DNA from 2 places in the Salmonella sp. A1325 genome. Region 2 is predicted to be linked to the other one. Evidence: predicted binding sites of a transcription regulator. Region 2 holds the regulator's gene; the other holds the start of a gene.
What was found. Region 2 encodes PhoB, which activates phosphate uptake and scavenging genes when phosphate is short. Its sites were predicted from a motif close to CTGTCATAAAACTGNCNNAT; they were not measured.
Positions count from the first base shown of each region.

Region 1: the regulator PhoB is predicted to act here: its motif matches at 2,199-2,218, upstream of kdgR (DNA-binding transcriptional regulator KdgR).

Region 1 covers NZ_JAMLWO010000001.1:510-8,593, forward strand. Annotated here, with positions in the region: gene htpX (protease HtpX) at 1-713, shown strand, start outside; gene NAZ64_RS00015 (MFS transporter) at 761-2,134, opposite strand; gene kdgR (DNA-binding transcriptional regulator KdgR) at 2,310-3,101, shown strand; gene yobH (invasion protein YobH) at 3,314-3,553, opposite strand; gene mgrB (PhoP/PhoQ regulatory lipoprotein MgrB) at 3,711-3,854, shown strand; gene NAZ64_RS00035 (YebO family protein) at 3,925-4,212, shown strand; gene NAZ64_RS00040 (DUF2627 domain-containing protein) at 4,861-5,004, shown strand; gene cspE (transcription antiterminator/RNA stability regulator CspE) at 5,017-5,226, shown strand; gene ftsI (peptidoglycan glycosyltransferase FtsI) at 5,446-7,191, shown strand; gene rlmA (23S rRNA (guanine(745)-N(1))-methyltransferase) at 7,257-8,066, shown strand; gene mntP (manganese efflux pump MntP) at 8,063-8,084, opposite strand, start outside.
Region 2 covers NZ_JAMLWO010000003.1:132,287-140,370, reverse strand. Annotated here, with positions in the region: gene phoR (phosphate regulon sensor histidine kinase PhoR) at 54-1,349, opposite strand; gene phoB (phosphate response regulator transcription factor PhoB) at 1,419-2,108, opposite strand; gene sbcD (exonuclease subunit SbcD) at 2,323-3,525, shown strand; gene sbcC (exonuclease subunit SbcC) at 3,522-6,662, shown strand; gene araJ (MFS transporter AraJ) at 6,834-8,006, shown strand; gene mak (fructokinase) at 8,026-8,084, opposite strand, start outside.

The sequences.
Region 1 (8,084 bases), on a different contig from region 2:
TGGCGTTAAAATCCGTAGGAGGGGAAGTTATTGAACAGCCTCGCAATGAAAGAGAACGCTGGTTGATGAACACCGTAGCAACGCAAGCGCGCCAGGCCGGTATCGCCATGCCGCAGGTTGCTATCTACCATGCGCCGGACATTAACGCGTTTGCGACGGGCGCACGCCGTGACGCCTCATTGGTCGCTGTGAGCACCGGTTTGTTGCAAAACATGAGCCCTGACGAAGCGGAAGCCGTCATTGCGCATGAAATCAGCCATATTGCCAATGGCGATATGGTGACGATGACGTTGATTCAGGGGGTGGTTAACACCTTCGTTATCTTTATTTCGCGCATTATCGCGCAAATTGCTGCTGGTTTTCTGGGCGGCAACCGCGATGAAGGCGAAGGAAGTAACGGTAATCCGCTAATCTATTTCGCCGTTGCGACGGTGCTGGAACTGGTCTTCGGTATTCTGGCGAGCATCATCACCATGTGGTTCTCCCGTTACCGTGAGTTTCATGCCGATGCGGGATCGGCGAAGCTGGTAGGCCGTGAAAAAATGATTGCCGCGTTGCAGCGCCTGAAAACCAGCTACGAGCCGCAAGAAGCGACCAGCATGATGGCGTTTTGTATTAACGGTAAATCGAAATCGTTAAGCGAGCTGTTTATGACGCACCCACCGCTGGATAAACGCATCGAAGCGCTGCGTAGCGGCGAGTACCTGAAATAATAAGCCCACTGGCAAGTATGAAAAGCGCGTCGAATGACGCGCTTTTTTTACGCCTGAACGCGTGGTTGCGTAATACGTAAACCGCTCACCACCGCCGCGAGAGTCGCCAGGATCGCTGCCGCGAGCAGAGAAAGATGCGTACCGCTATCGCCAAACTGGTTCAACATCAGCGCTACCAGCGCGGCGCCAGTACTTTGGCCTAACAGTCGCGCCGTGCCCAGCATCCCGCTGGCGCCACCGCTGCGCTCACGCGGCGCGGAAGTGATAATGGTGTGATTATTCGGCGACTGGAACAGGCCAAACCCTGCGCCACAAAGGATCATTGGCCAGATAATATTCAGATCGGAGGGGGAGGCTGGCAACATGACCAGCGCAAACAACCCGGCTGCCATTATCACCATTCCCAGCGCCCCCAGCAAACCGGCATGAAGACGTTCTATCAGGTATCCCGCCAGCGGCGCCATCACCATCGTTGCCAGTGGCCAGGGCGTCAATAACAGGCCGGTTTCTACTTCGCTACGGCCCAGCACGGTTTGCAGATAAAAAGGTAGCGAGACCATGGCTAACATTTGCGCGCAGAACGAGCAAATTGACGTGCCGATCGAGAGTGAAAAAAGCGGAATGCGTAACAAGTCGATGGGTAACAAAGGGACGGGCAAAGAAAGCTGGCGGCGCACGAAGAAAAACCCGACCACGACCAGAACGAGCAGCTCTGCGCCAATCAACGTTAGCGACTGTCCCTGGGCAAAGCCGCTCAATGCGGTAATCAGCAGGCCAAATGTGAGCGCATTCATTACCGCGCTCGGTAAGTCAAAGCGCGGCTTAGTGTCATGGGCGATGTTTGCTGGTAAAAAGCGTATGGCCAGAATTAACGCGATGATACCTAACGGGACATTAATCAGAAACAGCCATTTCCATGATGAGATGGACAAAATCGCCGCGGCGATCGTCGGACCCGCGGCGGAAGAGACTGCGACGATAAAAGAGTTAATTCCCATGCCTCGTCCCAGATGACGCTGGGGGTAGATAAGACGAATCAGCGCCGTGTTTACGCTCATTAGCGCCGCGCCGCCAAATCCCTGCGCGATGCGCGCCAGCGTCAGCATCTGCAGCGAGTCTGAAAGCGCGCAAAACAATGATGAAAGCAGAAATACCACTAAACCACATTTGTAGATCCGGCGATAACCAAACATGTCGCCTAAAAAAGACAGGGAAAGCAGTGAGACGACAATGGCAATTTGGTACGCATTGACAATCCAGATAGAGCTGGCAGGGGAGGCATGTAAATCAGTCGCAATGGTTGGCAGCGCGACATTAGCGATTGCGCCATCCAGAACCGCCATCGAAATACCGATAATAATCGTCAGGATAGCGCCGTATCTCTGCGGGAGGGGCAGGCCATCGGCCCGTGTTTTTTCCATAAGTATTTTGTAATAAGGGGAATTATGAGCTGAATAATAATGTTAGCATTAATACTGAGTTGTTATGTCGCAGATTTGTAACGAAGTAAGCAAAGATGGATTGCGGGCGACCTGGCGTGAAATTATAATAAAAACTCGTTCTGAATTTTATAAAACGCTCGTAATGAGGTGATAAATGGCAAACGCAGATCTGGATAAGCAGCCTGATTCTGTATCTTCTGTGCTGAAAGTTTTCGGCATTCTGCAGGCGCTGGGTGAAGAGCGTGAAATAGGGATTACCGAGCTATCGCAGCGCGTCATGATGTCGAAAAGCACCGTTTATCGCTTTTTGCAAACCATGAAAACGCTGGGCTACGTGGCTCAGGAGGGGGAGTCTGAAAAATACTCTCTGACGCTAAAGCTGTTTGAGCTGGGCGCACGAGCTTTGCAAAATGTTGATCTCATCCGCAGTGCGGACATTCAGATGCGCGAACTGTCTCGTCTGACAAAAGAAACTATCCATCTTGGCGCGCTGGATGAAGACAGCATTGTCTATATCCATAAAATTGACTCTATGTACAATCTGCGGATGTACTCACGTATTGGGCGTCGTAATCCGCTGTACAGTACGGCCATCGGTAAAGTGCTTCTGGCCTGGCGCGACCGTGATGAGGTTAAGCAGATTCTCGACGGCGTAGAGTATAAGCAAAGCACTGGACGCACGATTACCAGCACTGAAGCGTTGCTGCCGCTGTTGGATGACGTGCGTGCGCAAGGCTACGGTGAAGATAACGAAGAACAGGAAGAAGGGTTACGTTGTATCGGCGTACCGGTATTTGACCGTTTTGGCGTAGTCATCGCAGGGTTAAGCATTTCGTTTCCGACGCTGCGCTTTTCAGAAGAACGCCTACAGGAATATGTGGCTATGTTACACACCGCCGCGCGTAAAATTTCTGAACAAATGGGTTACAACGATTATCCCTTCTAAGCAACGTTATTAGCATGACGTTAAAAAAAAAGCAGCTGCGAAAAATGTAGCTGCTTTTTTTATAACATCGGGTGGGATGAAATCGTAAAAGAAGATAATATCTGTCGGCTTATTTAACGGTTATTAAAATATTATTTAACAGTACTTATGAACAACAGCCAATATAGGGGAATTATTGGTGATAGTTTCACTGTGAAATTATTTATTGCCGCTTAGCCATTATCCACCACGGTGGCGCTTTTTCTGAAAATGGGACAGTCGGAAAAGCCAATAATGCCGCTGTTGGTATGGAGATATTGCGCCGTGCTGGTGCCGCGTGCGGTCAGGTAATGGCACTGTAAACCCAGCCCCGCAGCGTTCACTTTACTTCCCACCAGGATGCCATAGCCGCTCATCAGCAGGCCTATCCACACCAGGGCAAACAATACAATTGCGCGAATGATCAAACGCATTACTACCTCTTTTCTTTTTTAGTTAGAATAAGAGTAGCGTGTACATTGATTGAAACAAGTGAATCATTCCTAAAAACATATAATGCCGCTACAGTTACTCCTGGTTTAAGTAACTCATGATAATTTAGCGACATAAGATGTAAGATCGGAGAGTGGAGTGAAAAAATTTCGATGGGTCGTTCTCGGCATCGTGGTGGTAGTATGCCTGTTGCTGTGGGCGCAGGTGTTTAATATCATGTGCGATCAGGATGTACAATTTTTCAGCGGTATTTGCGCCATCAATAAATTTATTCCCTGGTAAACGTTTTACACCAGAGATTTCCTTCCCGTGTAGCAGTGGTAGAATGACGTCTCTACATTGAGGTGGTGAAATGAACGACGTTTTAAACTCTGGTGCGTTTTCTCTTGCATCTTTAATAGTATCAATGGTGGTTCTGGTGGTGGGGCTGGCGCTCTGGTTCTTTGTCAACCGGGCAAGTTCCCGTGCCAACGAGCAGATAGAATTGCTCGAAGCGTTATTGGATCAACAGAAGCGGCAAAACGCGTTGTTACGCCGCCTTTGCGAAGCAAACGAACCAGAAAAAGAAGCGGAACCCGCAACAGCGGCAAGCGAACCAAAAGAGGATGAGGACATCATTCGTCTGGTTGCAGAACGATAATGCTTACCGGGGCGCAAATGGCGCCAGTGCCATACGCCCCATTTCCCCGTCGGATCTCTCCGCGTTGCCGTTTGCAACTGATACTACAGCATCAACACCTTACATAATATATGGCTTTATATGCAACATAGTTTTATATGTATAACAAATGGACATATGTCAATTTTGTGATACCGCTCATTCTCTATTAAAAGCGAAACGTTTCTCTCTCTTTATGGATTGTCATTGTTTGTTCATTATTTTAAGGCATTCTGTAAAGACGCAGAACATCACAAAAAGCGGTGTCGAAAATCGCTTTTCTTTTCTATTATTTTGATTAAAAGGTGTTTTTTATCATTGTGACAATTTATGCATAACTCAGCATAAAAAGTGATATGAAAAATACAGCTTTTAAATGTGATTTGATGCACTGGAAGAAGCGAAGTTATTGAGCTATGGTAGAAAAATGGCTTTTCAGCAGTGACGTTGTCAGGAGTCCGTCAGCGCGTGAGGATATATCTTTCGCAATTTTGTTGCATAAACGTGCTGTCAATTTGTGAAGGTTCTCGTAATTTGTGCGACGGATCGAGACACGTTTAAAAATGGCTTGCCATAATTAACGTTGTATGTGATAACAGGCTTTGGGTTAAACGAGGTACAGTTCTGTTTATGTGTGGCATTTTCAGTAAAGAAGTCCTGAGTAAACACGTTGACGTTGAATACCGCTTCTCTGCCGAACCTTATATTAGTGCCTCAAGCAGTAATGTCTCAGTTTTATCTATGTTATGCCTACGGGCAAAGAAAACACTCTAAGGAATTTTGCAAATGGCAAAGATTAAAGGTCAAGTTAAGTGGTTCAACGAATCCAAAGGTTTTGGCTTCATTACTCCGGCTGACGGCAGCAAAGATGTGTTCGTACACTTCTCCGCTATCCAGGGCAATGGTTTCAAAACTCTGGCTGAAGGCCAGAACGTTGAGTTCGAAATTCAGGACGGCCAGAAAGGTCCGGCTGCTGTTAACGTAACAGCTATCTGATCGACACCACTGATTTGATGCGTTTGTCGCGTCAGCCTCAGATATAAAGCCTCGCTAAAAGCGGGGCTTTTTAATTCAATATCCTTCAAAATGTGTCTGGATGCGCTCTCGTTAGCGATTTGTTGCAAAGGCGCGAGGTTATTAGCATTGTTTTTTCTGGTTTTTCCGGCCGTTTCCCGTTAAATCAATCACCTGAAAAATGATTCGGCTGGAGATCAGGTGAAAAAGAAAAGCGACGGCGATACCCGTAATTTTACGCCCATACGTTTTGCACTACTTTGCACTGCCATTCTGCTCAGTATGGCATTGTTGTTAGGGCGGGTGGCATGGCTGCAAATTGTTACGCCGTCGAAACTGGTGAAACAAGAAGATATGCGCTCGCTTCGTGAAGTGACCACAGCCTCTCCACGCGGCATGATCACCGACAGAGAAGGGCGACCCTTAGCGGTGAGCGTTCCGGTTAATGCTGTCTGGGCCGATCCGAAGACTATCATAAGCAAAGGCGGCGTTGGCTACAATGAGCGCTGGCAGGCGCTGGCCAGCGCCTTACATCTGTCGCTCAGTACGCTTGCGGAACGGGTAAACAGTAACCCGGCAGGCCGTTTTATCTACCTTGCGCGCCAGGTTTCACCCCAGCAAGCCGAATGGATAGATAAATTAAATCTACCGGGTATTAACCTGCGGGAAGAGTCGCGCCGTTTTTACCCTGCCGGACACGTAGCGGCCAATTTGATCGGCTTTACCAATATCGACGGGCAGGGAATAGAAGGTATTGAAAAAAGCTTTAACGCGCAACTGACGGGAAAACCGGGCTCCCGACTGGTGCGTAAAGATAAATTTGGTCACGTTATTGAGAACATTACGGAAGTGAATCCGGTTCCTGCTCATGAACTTCAGCTTAGCATTGATGAACGTCTGCAAACGGTTACCGAAGATGCGCTGGATAACGCCGTCATCTGGAACAAAGCGGAATCCGGCGCTGCCGTATTGATTAACATCCCAACGGGTGAAATTCTCTCGATGGCGAGCTATCCGGATTTCAACCCGAACAACCGTGAAGGCGCGCAGTTGGACGATTTTCGTAACCGCGCGATTAGCGACACTTTCGAACCCGGTTCTACTGTGAAGCCATTGGTCATTATGACTGCGTTACAGCAGGGCATCGTGCAGCCGGACAGTGTTATCGATACCCATCCTTTTACTCTCGATGGACACCGTATCCGCGACGTCGGTTACTATCCGGAACTGACATTAACCGGCATTTTGCAAAAATCCAGCGATACCGGCGTTTCTCACCTTTCTCTGGCGATGCCGGTGCAGAAATTAATGGATACTTATAAAAGCTTTGGTTTCGGCGTGCCTACCGGACTGGGTCTCACCGGAGAGAGCAGCGGGTTATTACCGAAACGCCGTTACTGGAGTGATTTAGATCGCGCTACCTTCGCTTTTGGCTATGGATTAATGGTGACGCCGCTGCAACTGGCGCATGTTTATGCCACGATTGGCAGCTTTGGTATCTACCGTCCGTTATCGATCACCAAAGTTGATCCGCCCGTGATCGGCACGCGGGTAATGCCGGAAGAACTGGTGCACGAGGTGGAACATATGATGGAGAGCGTCGCGTTGCCTGGCGGCGGCGGAACAAAAGCCGCAGTAAGAGACTACCGTATTGCGGTCAAAACCGGGACGGCGAAAAAAATTGGCGATGATGGTAAATACGTCGATAAGTATGTGGCATATACCGCAGGCGTCGCGCCGGCAAGTAACCCCAGATTTGCGCTGGTGGTGGTGATTAATAATCCGCAAAACGGGGCTTATTATGGCGGCGCGGTATCTGCGCCCGTATTCAGCCAGATCATGGGCGATGTGCTGCGGCTGGAAAATGTTGAGCCAGACGGTATGCCAGCCGATTCAGATCACCTTTTGGTGATGCATGGCAGCCACGTTGCGGTTCCGGGCTCGTAAAGGATTTTCCCGGGGCGCAATTCGCGTTACACTTGCGCCCTTTAGCGCCCCAGTCCGGAGTTGTCATGTCGTTTACCTGTCCGCTTTGCCATCAGCCGCTTACGCAGATTAATAACAGCGTTATATGTCCACAGCGCCATCAGTTTGATGTGGCGAAAGAGGGCTACATCAATCTGCTGCCGGTACAGCATAAACGTTCGCGCGATCCGGGCGACAGCGCCGAAATGATGCAGGCGAGGAGAGCGTTTCTTGATGCGGGCCATTATCAGCCGCTGCGCGATGCGGTGATTAACCTCTTGCGCGAGCGGCTGGATCAGTCGGCCACGGCGATTCTGGATATCGGCTGCGGCGAGGGGTATTACACTCATGCTTTTGCCGAGGCGTTGCCGGGAGTCACCACGTTTGGACTGGACGTTGCTAAAACGGCGATCAAAGCGGCGGCGAAACGCTATTCGCAGGTGAAGTTTTGTGTGGCGTCAAGCCATCGACTGCCCTTTGCCGATGCGTCAATGGATGCGGTGATCAGAATCTACGCCCCGTGTAAGGCGCAGGAATTGGCGCGTGTGGTGAAATCTGGTGGTTGGGTCGTTACCGCCACGCCGGGGCCGCATCATCTGATGGAACTAAAAGGGCTCATTTATGATGAGGTGCGTTTACATGCGCCGTATACCGAGCAGCTCGACGGATTCACATTGCAGCAGAGTACCCGCCTTGCTTATCACATGCAGCTCACCGCCGAAGCGGCTTTAGCACTGTTGCAAATGACGCCATTTGCCTGGCGCGCCAGGCCAGAAGTGTGGGAACAACTGGCCGCCAGCACCGGACTTAGCTGCCAGACGGATTTCAACCTTCATCTCTGGCAGCGTAACCGTTAACCGTGAAAATGCGTCCAG
Region 2 (8,084 bases):
GAAAATAAGCCAGCATCCGCTGGCTTATGGAAAGTTATACTTACGAAAGGCAATTAATCGCTATTTTTGGCAATTAAACGTTCCGGCAGCACAAAGCTAAATCGCGTTCCTTTGCCAGGCGAACTGTCGATTTCAAGGCGGCTTTCATGGTGATTCAACGCATGTTTCACAATCGCCAATCCCAGGCCGCTACCGCCCGTTTGCCGCGAACGCGCTTTATCGACACGGTAGAAGCGTTCGGTCAGACGAGGAATATGCTCGGCAGCAATCCCCGGACCGTTATCTTGAATGCAAAATTCAGCGCCATGCGCGGCACGTCGCCAGTTCACCGTAATATGCGTTCCCGCCGGCGTATGGTTTACCGCGTTATACACCAGGTTTGAGATCGCGCTACGTAGCTGCTCTTCATTGCCCAGAACGCTAAGACTATCGTCGACCTCAAACGTAAAGGTATGTTTCTGCTGGCTGAGCGTCTGCGCTTCACGCTCCACGACCCGCAGCATCATCGGTACATCCACTTTTTCATTTAATAACAGCGCCGGGGCCGCCTCAATTTTAGACAGCGTAAGCAGTTGTTTTACCAGCCCTTCCATACGATACGTTTGCTCGCGCATCGTATGCAGCGCTTTCTCTCGCGTCGTCCCCTCCAGCGCCTGTTCCTGCATCATTTCCAGATAGCCTTGCAATACCGTCAGGGGCGTACGCAACTCATGGCTAACGTTGGCGAAAAAGTTACGTCTGGCGCCTTCAAGCTGATGCATTTGCGTCACATCGCGCGCCACCATCAGGAGTTGTTTATCGGTATAAGGCATGACGCGGATCTCCAGATGCCGCCCAGTATTGAGCACCAAATGAAGCGGACGGGTGAAATCACGCGTTTTTAAATACTGGGTAAACTCCGGATAACGCAGTAGATTGAGAATATTCTGCCCGTTGTCATCCGGCCAGCGTAGCCCCAGTATCTGTTGCGCCAAACCGTTACACCAAAAAATGCCGCCCTCTTCTGTGGTCAGTACCACGGCATCAGGCAGCGACTCCGCGCCGCTGCGAAAACGTTTAATCAGGTTCCCCAGCTCGCGGCGACGCTTCTTATTTCGCAACTGCATCTGGTGTAAACCGTATAACAGCGGTTCCCAACTTCCCCGTCCCGGCGGCGGCGTCATACTTCTGTCGACCCAAAGCCACCAGGAGAGGCGTAATAAATTCCAGAAATGCCAGACAAGCAGTCCCGTCACCGCCGCCAGTAAAAACCACGGCAGATAACCAAAAAAAGCGCTAAGGATAAGCGCGGGGATGCAACAGAGCACCAGCTCCAGCACCAGCCTTTTCCATGACAGCCGTTCCAGCACGCGTCATACTCCCTCAAGAATGGAAAGCCTTCTCCGCCAGAAACCTGTGTTCTACTGGCGGAAAAGGCATTAAAAGCGGGTCGAAAAACGATACCCTGTCCCGCGTACCGTTTGCACCATCCGGTCGTGGCCGCTGTGCTCCAGCGCCTTACGCAAACGGCGAATATGCACGTCGACCGTCCGGTCTTCAACGTACACATTGGTGCCCCAGACATGATTGAGTAGCTGTTCGCGGCTGTAAACCCGTTCCGGGTGCGTCATAAAGAAATGGAGTAATTTAAATTCGGTCGGCCCCATATCCAGCGGGCTGTCGCCGGTCATCACGCGGTGAGAGCCAGGATCAAGGCTCAGTCCCTGCATCTCGATCACCTCTTCGACCGCCATCGGCGAGATGCGCCGCATAACGGCTTTAATGCGCGCCACCAACTCCTTGGGGGAAAACGGCTTGGTAATGTAATCGTCAGCGCCGGTTTCCAGCCCGCGCACACGATCTTCTTCCTCACCTCTTGCGGTCAGCATAACCACAGGAATATCCCGGGTCAGGGCTTCACGTTTGAGATGTTTAATAAACTGTAACCCTGACCCGCCGGGCAACATCCAGTCAAGAAGGATGAGATCCGGCCAGGGTTCATTAAGTTTATTCACCGCACTGTCATAATCTTCGGCTTCTACGGGCTGAAAGCCATTTTGTTCGAGCACGAAGCACACCATTTCACGGATCGGCGCCTCATCTTCTACGACCAGAATACGTCTCGCCATAATTTGCCCTGTTAGTCGTTAGTTATCAATGCCGCGCCATTATGCGTCAGATTTATGACAGATTTATGAAAAAAAAAGGCGACATTGACAGCATGTTGATGATTTATGACACCGGTGAAACCGTGCATTACCGTGTACCGGCGGTAAATTGCGCCCAAAAATGGAAGGGATGACGTGTATAATCCCGTTCACGCTTTTTTTGCATGGAACTATTATGCGCATCCTCCACACCTCTGACTGGCATCTGGGACAAAATTTCTACAGTAAAAGCCGCGCCGCGGAGCATCAGGCTTTTCTGGACTGGCTGCTGGAGACCGCGCAGGCCCATCAGGTGGATGCCATTATTGTCGCTGGCGATATTTTTGATACCGGTTCGCCGCCAAGCTATGCCCGAGAACTTTATAACCGTTTCGTCGTTAATTTACAGCAAACGGGCTGTCATCTGGTGGTGCTGGCCGGTAATCATGATTCCGTCGCCACGCTAAACGAGTCACGCGACATTCTGGCGTTTCTCAATACAACCGTGATCGCCAGCGCGGGCTATGCGCCGCGGCTACTTCATCGTCGCGACGGTTCTCCGGGCGCCGTACTGTGCCCCATTCCCTTTTTGCGCCCGCGCGACATTATTACCAGTCAGGCGGGATTATCCGGCAGCGAGAAACAGCAGCAACTTCTTCATGCGATTGCCGATTATTATCAACAGCAGTATCAGGAAGCGTGCCAGCTACGCGGCGAACGAAAGCTGCCGGTTATCGCGACGGGACATTTAACCACCGTCGGCGCCAGCAAAAGCGATGCGGTTCGCGACATTTATATCGGTACGCTGGATGCCTTTCCGGCGCAGCATTTCCCGCCAGCGGATTATATCGCATTGGGACACATTCACCGCGCGCAATGTGTCGGCGGCACGGAGCATATCCGCTATTGCGGCTCGCCCATCGCCCTCAGCTTTGATGAGTGCGGCAAAAGCAAATGCGTGCATCTGGTGACCTTCGAGCAGGGGAAATGGCAAAGTACCGAAAGTCTGGCTGTCCCCGTGACTCAACCGTTGGCGGTTTTAAAAGGCGACCTGGCGTCAATTACCGAACAGCTTGAGCAGTGGCGCGGCGTTGAGCAATCGCCCCCCGTCTGGCTGGATATTGAAATCACAACCGATGACTATCTGCACGATATCCAACGCAGAATACAGACATTAACGGAGTCACTCCCCGTAGAGGTATTACTGGTGCGCCGTAGCCGCGAACAGCGTGAGCGCTCGCTGGCGAACGAGCGGCGGGAAACATTAAGCGAGCTTAGCGTGGAAGAGGTTTTTACGCGGCGTCTGGCGCTGGAAGCGTTAGATCACCCGCAGCGCGAGCGCCTGAATCAGCTCTTTTCCAGCACGCTCTACGCGTTGAATGAGGAGCATGAGGCATGAAAATTCTCAGTTTGCGTCTGAAAAACCTGAACTCGCTGAAAGGAGAATGGAAGGTCGACTTTACCGCCGAACCGTTTGCCAGTAACGGGTTATTCGCCATTACCGGCCCGACCGGCGCGGGAAAAACCACCTTGCTTGACGCCATCTGCCTGGCGCTGTACCACGAAACGCCGCGCCTGAATACGGTATCGCAGTCGCAAAACGATTTGATGACGCGCGATACGGCGGAATGTCTGGCCGAAGTGGAGTTCGAGGTAAAAGGCGAAGCCTGGCGCGCGTTCTGGAGCCAGAACCGAGCCCGAAATCAGCCTGACGGCAATCTCCAGGCCCCACGCGTAGAGCTGGCGCGGTGTTCAGACGGAAAGATCTTTGCCGATAAGGTAAAGGATAAACTGGAGATGATCGCCACGTTGACCGGGCTGGACTACGAGCGCTTCACCCGTTCGATGTTGTTATCACAGGGGCAGTTCGCCGCCTTTCTTAACGCCAAAGCGAAAGAGCGCGCAGAGCTTCTGGAGGAGCTCACCGGCACTGAGATTTACGGGCAGATCTCCGCACAGGTATTTGAAAAACATAAATCAGCCCGTCTCGAACTGGAAAAGTTACAAGCGCAGGCCAGCGGCGTCGCCCTATTGGCGGACGAACAGTTACAGCAACTGGAAGCCAGTTTGCAGGCGCTTACTGACGAAGAGAAACGCCTGCTGGCCAGCCAGCAGGGACAGCAGCAGCACCTTCACTGGCTGACCCGAAAAAACGAGCTCCACACTGAATTACACGCCCGACAGCAGGCGCTGTACGCAGCACAAGAGGCGCGAGAAAAAGCGCAGCCGCAGCTCGCGGCGCTGACGCTGGCGCAACCTGCTCGCCAGTTGCGCCCACATTGGGAGCGCATTCAGGAACAAACCCGCGCCGTTGAGCGTGTTCGCCAGCACAGTGATGAAGTGAATGCTCGCTTACAAAGCGCTTATCGCCTGCGCCAGCGTATCCGCGCCTGCGCGCATCGACAATTCACGCAACTGAACGCCACAGGGCAGCGGTTGAAGACATGGCTGGCGGAACACGACAGCATCCGCGTCTGGCGCAGCGAACTGGCGGGGTGGCGAGCATTATTAACACAACAATCCCACGACCGGGCGCAACTGAGCCAATGGCAACAGCAGTTGCTGAGCGATACGCGTCAGCGTGATGCGCTACCGCCGCTCACGCTCGACCTCACGCCACAGGCGCTGGCGGAAGCCAGAGCATTGCATACCCGGCAGCGTCCGCTACGCCATCGTCTCGCCGCGCTTCAGGGGCAAATTGTCCCGAAACAAAAGCGTCAGGCGCAGCTACAGGCAGCTATCGCGCGTCATCATCAGGAGCAGGCGCAATACACCCAACGTCTGGCGGATAAGCGCCTGAGTTATAAGACTAAAGCGCAGGAGCTTGCGGACGTTCGCACTATTTGCGAGCAGGAGGCGCGCATCAAAGATCTGGAAAGCCAGCGGGCGCACTTACAGTCCGGCCAGCCGTGTCCGCTTTGCGGCTCGACGACACACCCCGCCATCGCCGCCTATCAGGCGCTGGAGCTGAGCGCGAATCAAACCCGCCGCGACGCGCTGGAAAAAGAGGTCAAAGCACTGGCGGAAGAAGGCGCGGCGCTGCGAGGACAGTTAGATGCCTTAACGCAACAATTACAGCGGGATGAAAGCGAGGCGCAGTCGTTGTTGCAGGAGGAGCAAGCGCTTACTGAGGAATGGCAAACGCTGTGCGCTACGCTGGGCGTTCAGCTCCAGCCGCAAGAAGACCTCGCGGGCTGGTTGACCGCCGCGGAAGAGCATGAGCAACAGTTGGATCAGCTCAGCCAGCGTCATGCTCTACAAACGCAAATCGCGGCGCATACTGAACAAGTAGCGCGCTTTACCGCGCAGATTGCGCAGCGTCAGGCCTCGCTGACGGCTGATTTGGCGCAGTATACGCTTTCCCTTCCTGCGCCAGAAAACGAGGCTTCGTGGCTGAATGAGCGCGCCGACGAAGCGAAAATATGGCAACAGCGTCAGACAGAGTTCGCGGATTTGCAAACGCAGATCGACAGGCTTGCCCCGTTGCTGGAGACGCTACCGCAAACGGATACCGCGGATTCCGACGACGACGTGCCGCTGGATAACTGGCGGCAGGCGCATGATGAGTGCGTGTCATTACAAAGCCAGTTGCAAACCCTGCAGGAACAGACGACGCAGGAACAGCAGCGCGCCGCCGAGGCGATAGCGCACTTTGATGCGGCGTTAAAAAATAGCCCGTTTGACAGCCAGGCAACGTTCCTGGCGGCGTTGTTGGATGAAGAGACCGTGACCCGTCTGGAAAAACAACAACAAACGCTGGAAAGTCAGCTACAACAAGCGAAGGCGTTAAGCGCGCAGTCCGCGCAGGCGCTGGCTGACCATCAGCAACAGCCGCCCGCCGGTCTGGACCCAACGTGTACGGCAGAGCAGCTCGCGCAGCGGCTGGCGCAGTTGGCGCAACAACTGCGCGAGAACACGACACGCCAGGGGGAAATCCGCCAGCAAATTAAACAGGATGCAGATAATCGGCAGCGCCAACGCGCGCTGATGGCGGAAATGAAGCAAGCCTCTCAGCAAGTGGAAGACTGGGGCTATCTCAATGCGCTGATCGGCTCTAAAGAAGGTGATAAGTTCCGCAAATTCGCCCAGGGACTGACGCTGGATAATCTGGTCTGGCTGGCGAATCATCAGCTCACCCGCCTGCATGGTCGCTATTTATTGCAGCGCAAAGCCAGCGACGCGCTGGAACTGGAGGTTGTCGATACCTGGCAGGCCGACGCCGTGCGCGATACGCGAACGTTATCAGGCGGCGAAAGTTTCCTGGTCAGCCTGGCGCTGGCGCTGGCGTTATCAGATTTGGTCAGCCATAAAACGCGCATTGATTCTTTGTTCCTCGACGAAGGCTTCGGCACGCTTGATAGCGAAACGCTGGACGCCGCGCTGGATGCGCTCGACGCGCTGAATGCCAGCGGGAAGACCATCGGTGTGATTAGCCACGTGGAAGCCATGAAAGAACGTATCCCCGTGCAGATAAAAGTGAAAAAAATCAATGGGCTTGGTTATAGCAAACTGGACAAAGCGTTTGCCGTGGAGTAACGCGAGTGTCATCCTGGGCACAACATACCGTCATGACATAGCACAATAATGAATACACAAAAACGGATAAGGAATGGTATTACCTCGCGCTTATCTGCAAGCTATATGTTGATTGGCTGTGACAATTCACAGCACAGCGCGCAACATGCGCCTTTATTTTCGGCAGGTGGTATGAAAAAAGTTATTTTTTCTTTGGCGCTGGGTACGTTCGGCCTGGGGATGGCCGAGTTTGGCATTATGGGCGTGCTGACGGAGCTGGCACGCGATGTCGGAATAACGATTCCCGCCGCCGGGCATATGATCTCGTTTTACGCCTTCGGCGTCGTGCTGGGCGCTCCCATTATGGCGCTCTTTTCCAGCCGCTTTTCGCTTAAACATATATTGCTGTTTCTGGTCATGCTGTGCGTGATGGGCAATGCCATATTTACCTTTTCCTCGTCATATCTGATGCTCGCCGTCGGCAGACTGGTTTCCGGCTTTCCGCACGGCGCCTTTTTTGGCGTCGGCGCCATTGTCTTGTCAAAGATTACCCGCCCCGGGAAGGTCACCGCCGCCGTCGCGGGTATGGTTTCAGGGATGACGGTGGCGAATCTGGTGGGCATTCCGGTCGGCACTTACCTGAGCCAGGAATTTAGCTGGCGCTACACCTTTTTATTGATCGCGGTTTTCAACATCGCTGTGCTCACCGCAATTTTCTTCTGGGTGCCGGATATCCGTGACAAAGCCCAAGGCAGCCTGCGCGAGCAGTTCCACTTCTTGCGTAGTCCTACGCCGTGGCTCATTTTCGCCGCCACGATGTTCGGCAATGCGGGCGTTTTTGCCTGGTTCAGCTATATCAAGCCATTTATGATGTACATCTCCGGTTTTTCGGAGACGAGCATGACGTTTATTATGATGCTGGTCGGGCTGGGGATGGTGTTAGGCAATCTGTTAAGCGGCAAACTCTCCGGCAGATATACGCCGCTGCGCATCGCGGTAGTGACTGACCTCGTTATCGTGCTCTCTCTCATGGCGCTCTTTTTCTTCAGCGGATACAAAACGGCATCGCTGACTTTCGCGTTTATCTGCTGCGCTGGTCTGTTTGCGCTCTCTGCGCCGCTGCAAATCCTGCTACTGCAAAACGCCAAAGGCGGCGAACTGCTGGGCGCGGCGGGAGGGCAAATCGCGTTTAATCTCGGTAGCGCGATTGGCGCCTGGTGCGGCGGGCTGATGCTGACGCTAGGTTTTACGTACCACTACGTGGCGCTTCCCGCCGCCCTGCTCTCGTTTTCCGCCATGTCGTCGTTGCTGGTATACGGACGTCTAAAACACAAGCAGCCATCGGTCACGCCGGTTGCCGGATGACGTCATCCGGCTAGAAACGTTACGCCAGCGGCCACAGCCAGGCCGCGCCGCGCACGCCGCTCGAATCGCCATGCCGCG